2 linked regions of the Formosa agariphila KMM 3901 genome follow. The protein of the gene in region 2 interacts with the protein of the main gene of each other region in a pairwise test. Links are inferred from orthologs where the notes say so. Each region holds a gene or a part of one and is shown on either strand. Other genes may lie near its edges.

Region 1 (3,256 bases), 3.0 Mb from region 2 along the record:
GAAAAGATATCTACGCTAATACCAAGCAAAAAACTTAGTAATAAAAAAACAATACGGTCATTCTTTATAGGATACAGAACAATAAAAATTATATAGATATACGGATTAATGAATCCTAAAAAATTAATATGATTTAGAATAATAACTTGTAGTAAAACAAGTGTTATAAATTTGAATATTTGAGAGATAACGTTACTGTTCATTAGATAGATTTAGTAAGTTATTAATCTCTGGAGCATCTATATGTTCAATAATATAGGCGTGTTCAATATTTGTCATATCGTTAAACAGACTCACATTAATTTCGAAATTGTTTTCGGCAGCATCTAGTTTAAAACTTTCAATAGTTCCTATTAAAATTCCTTTAGGGAAAATTACAGAACGTCCAGATGTTACTATAGTATCACCAACTTTAATAGGTGCAATTTTTGGAATATCTATAAGTTGAACTGTACTAGGAGAATGCCCATCCCAACTTAAAGTTCCAAAATGATTGGTTTTTTTTAGCTGTGCACTAATTCTACTTTTTGTATTTAAAATAGAAATTACAGTGGCATAATTGTTACTTGTTTGATCGACAATACCAAGGATTCCTTTTGGTGTTATTAACCCGAAATCTTGCTGAATACTATCCTTACTTCCTTTGTCTATAGCTAAAATGTTAGTGGTAGCTGAATAACTGTTTTTAATAACGCGAACAGGTCTAAATAAATACGAGCCATTAAAAGTTGTAGAGTCTATATAATTTTGCTCTAGAGACAATTGATAGTTTTCTAGTTTGTTTCTCAGTCTTGCATTTTCTTCAGATAAATTTTCATTTTGCGTTTTTAAATCAAAGTACTGATTTATATTATTTATACGGGTGTAAATACCACCACTTAAAAAATTAGCAGAATGAATAAATTTACTTTTATGATAAGAATGTGTCTGAATCGTGAAAAAAACTGACAATGAAAACAGCAGCAAATACAACAAAAAGTTTTTGTTGCGAATAATAAAATTTAATATTTGCTGCATGTTTTTAAGTCTATTTTATCAAGACACTCTTAAACTTTGGTAAGTTTTTAAGGGTAATTCCTGTACCGCGTACAACCGCACGTAATGGATCTTCTGCAATGTAAACAGGTAAATCTGTTTTCTGAGAAAGACGTTTGTCTAAACCACGTAGCATAGAACCACCACCTGCTAAATAGATACCTGTATTATAAATATCGGCAGCTAATTCTGGAGGTGTTTGCGATAAGGTTTCCATTACAGCATCTTCAATTCTTAGAATAGATTTGTCTAATGCTTTTGCAATTTCACGATAAGAAATTTGTACTTGTTTTGGTTTACCGGTAAGCAAGTCACGTCCTTGAACACTCATGTCGTCTGGAGGCGTTTCTAAATCTTCGGTAGCAGCACCAATCTGAATTTTAATTTTTTCTGCAGTACGTTCTCCAACATATAAATTGTGTTGTGTACGCATGTAGTATATAATATCGTTTGTAAAAACATCACCAGCAATTTTAACCGATTTGTCGCAAACAATACCTCCTAAAGCAATTACTGCAATTTCGGTAGTACCACCACCTATATCTACAATCATGTTCCCTTTAGGCTGCATAATATCTACACCAATACCTATGGCCGCAGCCATAGGTTCGTGTATTAAATAAACTTCTTTACCATTAACACGCTCGCACGATTCTTTTACTGCTCGCATTTCTACTTCTGTAATACCAGAAGGAATACAAACAACCATACGAAGTGCAGGTGTAAACATTTTTTTCTTTAAAGCAGGAATGTTTTTAATAAACAAACTTATCATTTGTTCAGACGCATCGAAATCTGCAATTACACCGTCTTTAAGGGGGCGAATTGTTTTTATGTTTTCGTGTGTCTTTCCTTGCATCATGCTCGCTTCTTTACCAACGGCTATAATTTTACCGCTAACACGATCACGAGCAACTATTGAAGGGCTATCCACCACAACTTTATCATTATGGATAATAAGTGTATTGGCTGTTCCTAAGTCAATAGCTATTTCTTCTGTAAGGAAGTCAAAAAATCCCATGCGTTATATGTCTTTTTTTGCTTTAATTAAAAAATTGAGTGTCGTAAAAGTAATGAAATTAATGCTTGAAATGACGTGTACCTGTAAATACCATAGCAACATCATTATCATTACAATAATCGATACTTAATTGATCTTTTATAGATCCACCTGGTTGAATAACAGCAGTAATTCCTGCATTTTTTGCAATCTCTACACAATCAGGGAAAGGGAAAAATGCATCACTCGCCATAACAGCTCCTTTTAAGTCGAAGTTAAAAGACTGTGCTTTGTGTATCGCTTGATTAAGAGCGTCTACACGGCTTGTTTGTCCTGTTCCACTAGCACATAATTGACCGTCTTTTGCTAAAACGATAGTGTTAGATTTTGTATGCTTACAGATTTTAGAAGCAAAGATTAAATCATTTAACTCGCTATCTGTAGGATTATTGTTTGTCGCTTTAGATAAATCTTCTAAACGGTCTGTAACTCTATTAGAATCTTGAACTAAAACACCGTTTAAACAAGATCTTACATTTGTTTTAGGCATTTCAATATCATGAAGTACTAAAAGAATTCTGTTTTTCTTTCCTTTTAAAAGGGCTACAGCATCTTCACTAAAAGATGGTGCGATTACAACCTCACAAAATAAAGAATGAATATCCTCTGCAGTAGCTAAATCTATTTCGGTGTTAGAAATTAATACACCACCAAATGCAGAAACAGGGTCTCCAGCAAGTGCGTCTGTATAAGCTTGTTTTAAAGTATCGCGTTGTGCAACACCACAAGCATTGTTATGTTTTAGAATGGCAAACGTAGGTTTGTCTCCTTTAAATTCATTTATTAAATTCACAGCAGCATCAACATCTAAAAGGTTGTTGTAGCTTAATTCTTTACCGTGAAGTTTTGTAAAAATGTCATCGAAATTCCCGAAGAAAAATCCTTTTTGGTGAGGGTTTTCTCCATAACGTAACACTTGTCCGTTTTGTTCGCTAATTTTTAAAACAGTGTCTTCGTTGTTTTGGTTGAAGTAATTAAAAATAGCAGAATCGTAATGAGACGATACGTTGAACGATTTTCTAGCGAAATCTTTTCTTTGCTCTAAAGTAAGTGTTCCATTTTGTTCAGAAATAAGTTCTAAAAATGAAGCATATTCATTTACTGAAGATACACAAACTACATCTTTGTAGTTTTTAGCAGCAGCACGAATTAACGAAATAC
Region 2 (3,315 bases):
TATTTTAGACGCTTCTTCTTTATCTAGGTTTTGTTCTTCATTCAAAGAATGAATGACTTTTTTTGCCTCTGTATTTGAAATTTCATCTTGCTGATCTAAATTAAAACCAGTTGCAATTATAGTTACAGCAATAGATTCTTCTAACGAATCGTCTTCACCAACCCCCATAATAATATTGGCACCATGACCAGCTTCGCTTTGAATATGATCGTTGATTTCACCAATCTCATCGATAGTAATTTCTTGTTCACCAGAAACGATTAGCAACAACACGTTTTTAGCACCTTGAATTTTATTATCGTTTAATAAAGGAGAGTCTAAAGCTTTCATTATGGCATCTTTCGCTCTGTTTTGACCAGACGAAATTGAAGACCCCATAATTGCAGAACCACTATTACTTAAAACCGTTTTAGCATCACGTAAATCGATGTTTTGTGTGTAGTGATGTGTAATAACTTCGGCTATACCACGAGCAGCTGTGGCTAACACTTCGTCTGCTTTAGAGAATCCTGCTTTAAAACCAAGGTTTCCGTAAACTTCACGAAGTTTGTTATTATTTATCACAATTAAAGAATCGACTACATTACGTAATTTTTCAATTCCTTTTTGTGCTTGTTCATTACGCATTTTACCTTCGAACTGAAAAGGCATGGTAACAATACCGACAGTTAAGACATCTAGGTCTTTGGCCATTTTTGCGATGATTGGTGCAGCTCCAGTACCTGTACCACCACCCATACCAGCAGTAATAAATATCATTTTTGTGTTGGTATCCAGCATACGTTTTAAGTCGTCGTAACTTTCTACAGCAGATTGCTCACCTATTTCAGGGTTTGCACCGGCTCCTAATCCTTCGGTTAGGTCTAATCCTAACTGAATTTTATTTGGAACACCACTGTTTTGAAGCGCTTGTGCATCTGTATTACAGATTACAAAATCTACGCCTTTAATGCCTTGTTGGAACATGTGATTGATGGCATTACTACCACCACCACCAACACCAATAACTTTAATTACATTTGATTGGTTCTTTGGTAAGTCAAATGAGATACTTGCGAATTCTTTGTTGCTGCTCATAAATTCTTTTTTACTGGGTTTTAATCTTTACTTTTCTAATTCTTTATTTTTAACAATATCTGTTTTAAAATATTGCTTAACTTTTTTATTATTCCGCTTTGTCCAAAAAATCCTTGATGGTGTCGGTAAATTTGTCCAAAAAACTTCTGCGCTCCTTTTTTTCGGTTGGAACGGCTTTTAACTCTTCCTTTTCCTCTAGAATTTCGTCTGTAATTGTTTCTGGGCTTTGTACTTCCTCTTCTTCAATTTCTTCAATTCTAGCTTCTCGTTGTTTACGTTCTTGATGTTTTAATCCGTCTAAAACTAAACCTACACTGGTTGCATATAACGGACTTGTAATATCTTCATTACTATCGCCTGCTAAATGCTCGTTTGGATATCCTATTCTGGTATCCATTCCAGTAATATATTCTACCAATTGCTTTAAATGCTTTAATTGTGCACCACCACCAGTTAACACAATCCCTGCAATTAGTTTCTTTTTTTGTTCTTCGTGACCGTAATTTTTAATTTCTAAAAATACTTGCTCTACGATTTCTACCACACGTGCATGAATAATTTTCGATAAATTCTTCAGTGTAATTTCTTTTGGCTCTCGACCTCTTAATCCTGGAATAGAAACAATCTCGTTGTCTTTATTTTCTCCTGGCCAAGCAGATCCAAATTTTATCTTTAAAAGTTCGGCTTGTTTTTCAATAATTGAACAGCCTTCTTTTATATCTTCAGTAATTACATTTCCACCAAAAGGAATAACTGCGGTATGACGAATAATACCATCTTTAAACACAGCTAAATCTGTTGTACCACCTCCTATATCGATAAGTGCTACACCAGCTTCTTTTTCTTCCTGACTTAATACAGCATTAGCTGAAGCCAAGGGCTCTAGTGTTAAACGTTCTAATTCTAAATCGGAACTTTTAATACAACGCCCAATATTTCTAATTGATGATACTTGACCAACTACAACGTGAAAATTAGCTTCTAAACGTCCGCCATGCATCCCAATTGGTTCTTTTATTTCCGGCTGACCATCAATTTTATATTCTTGAGGTAACACATGAATAATTTCTTCTCCAGGAAGCATTACTAATTTATGAACCTGATTGATTAATTGATCAATATCAGATTCATCTATAACGGTTTCCGAATTTGGTCGCGTTATATAATCACTATGTTGTAAACTACGAATATGTTGCCCTGCAATTCCAACAGTTACACCTTCAATTTTATGTCCTGCAGAAGCTTCTGCCTCTTGCACGGCTTGTTGAATAGATTGAATGGTTTGCGTTATGTTACTAACAACACCACGATGCACACCCAAACTTTTGGAGCGTCCTATTCCTAAAATCTCTAATTTTCCGTAATCGTTTTTACGACCAATCATGGCCACAATTTTTGTGGTTCCAATATCTAATCCAACTGCTATATTATGTTCCATAGTTTAGTTTTTGGTGCACACCACTTGGTTATCGAATTGCAAATTAATTTTATCATAATCTTTAAGCGAATTCTCTTCTAGAGCTTTCTTATAAAATACTTTTAGATTATTAATCTTTTTATCTAATTGAGTTAAATCTCCTAAATACACATTAAAGCGGTGTTGTCTTAACTTCAATGAAATTTTTTGAGTTTCATCTTGATGAATTTCCACCACATGTTTCTTTAGAAACGTATCATTATAAACTTTCTGAGCGATTATAAAAACATTACTCAAATTATTTTTTTCAATATGTCCCACAACAAAAGGTACTCTTGCCGTATGATTAGTCGACAAGGGCATATAGCCACCTCTATCATCTAGATAATACGAGGTTGTATCTTGAATACGTGCTATCGGCAACTTTTGTTCGATATCGGCTGTTAACGAGCCGTTTACATCTACATAAACTTGTGCTGATTTAATTAATGGGTTCGAATTCAGGGCAAATTCTAGCGTATTCAAATCTAAAGTTTCTTTGGTCATTTCTGAAACCTCTTTCTCTTTTTGTATTAACAAGTTACTAACATTTTCTTGCGTAATATATAAATTATTATCGCCCATAAAATGAATTATTGGCTCAGATATTTTACGCTGAGAATTTCTTGCAGATGCAAAGGCAAACAAAAATAAAACAATCCCTGATAAAACTATAAGTTTTACATAACCCCAATGTATTTTACTCATCTTGTAATGCGGTTTTTATATGTTCAACTTCTACTCCAATATCACCTGCTCCCATTGTAACAATTACAGATGCA

Evidence for each region.
Region 1: the proteins of ftsA (region 2) and BN863_RS02140 interact in binary tests that used the Escherichia coli proteins (3 or more experiments, as listed by UniProt). The link is inferred for Formosa agariphila KMM 3901 from one-to-one orthologs.

Annotation. Positions count from the first base shown.
Region 1 is NZ_HG315671.1:510,603-513,858, forward strand. What follows is about bases 43-2,958. They hold BN863_RS02140 (rod shape-determining protein), read right to left. Parts: upstream 2,057-2,958; coding sequence 1,028-2,056; downstream 43-1,027. Other genes in these bases: BN863_RS02130 (hypothetical protein), read right to left, coding at 43-203; mreC (rod shape-determining protein MreC), read right to left, coding at 193-1,017; purH (bifunctional phosphoribosylaminoimidazolecarboxamide formyltransferase/IMP cyclohydrolase), read right to left, coding at 2,115-2,958. Outside these bases: more of BN863_RS02130, read right to left, coding at 1-42; more of purH, read right to left, coding at 2,959-3,256. UniProt on the Escherichia coli protein: Forms membrane-associated dynamic filaments that are essential for cell shape determination. Acts by regulating cell wall synthesis and cell elongation, and thus cell shape.
Region 2 is NZ_HG315671.1:3,491,935-3,495,249, forward strand. The notes cover bases 341-3,315. They hold ftsA (cell division protein FtsA), read right to left. Parts: upstream 2,516-3,315; coding sequence 1,166-2,515; downstream 341-1,165. Other genes in these bases: ftsZ (cell division protein FtsZ), read right to left, coding at 341-1,077; BN863_RS14775 (cell division protein FtsQ/DivIB), read right to left, coding at 2,519-3,241; murC (UDP-N-acetylmuramate--L-alanine ligase), read right to left, coding at 3,234-3,315. Outside these bases: more of ftsZ, read right to left, coding at 1-340. UniProt on the Escherichia coli protein: Essential cell division protein that assists in the assembly of the Z ring. May serve as the principal membrane anchor for the Z ring.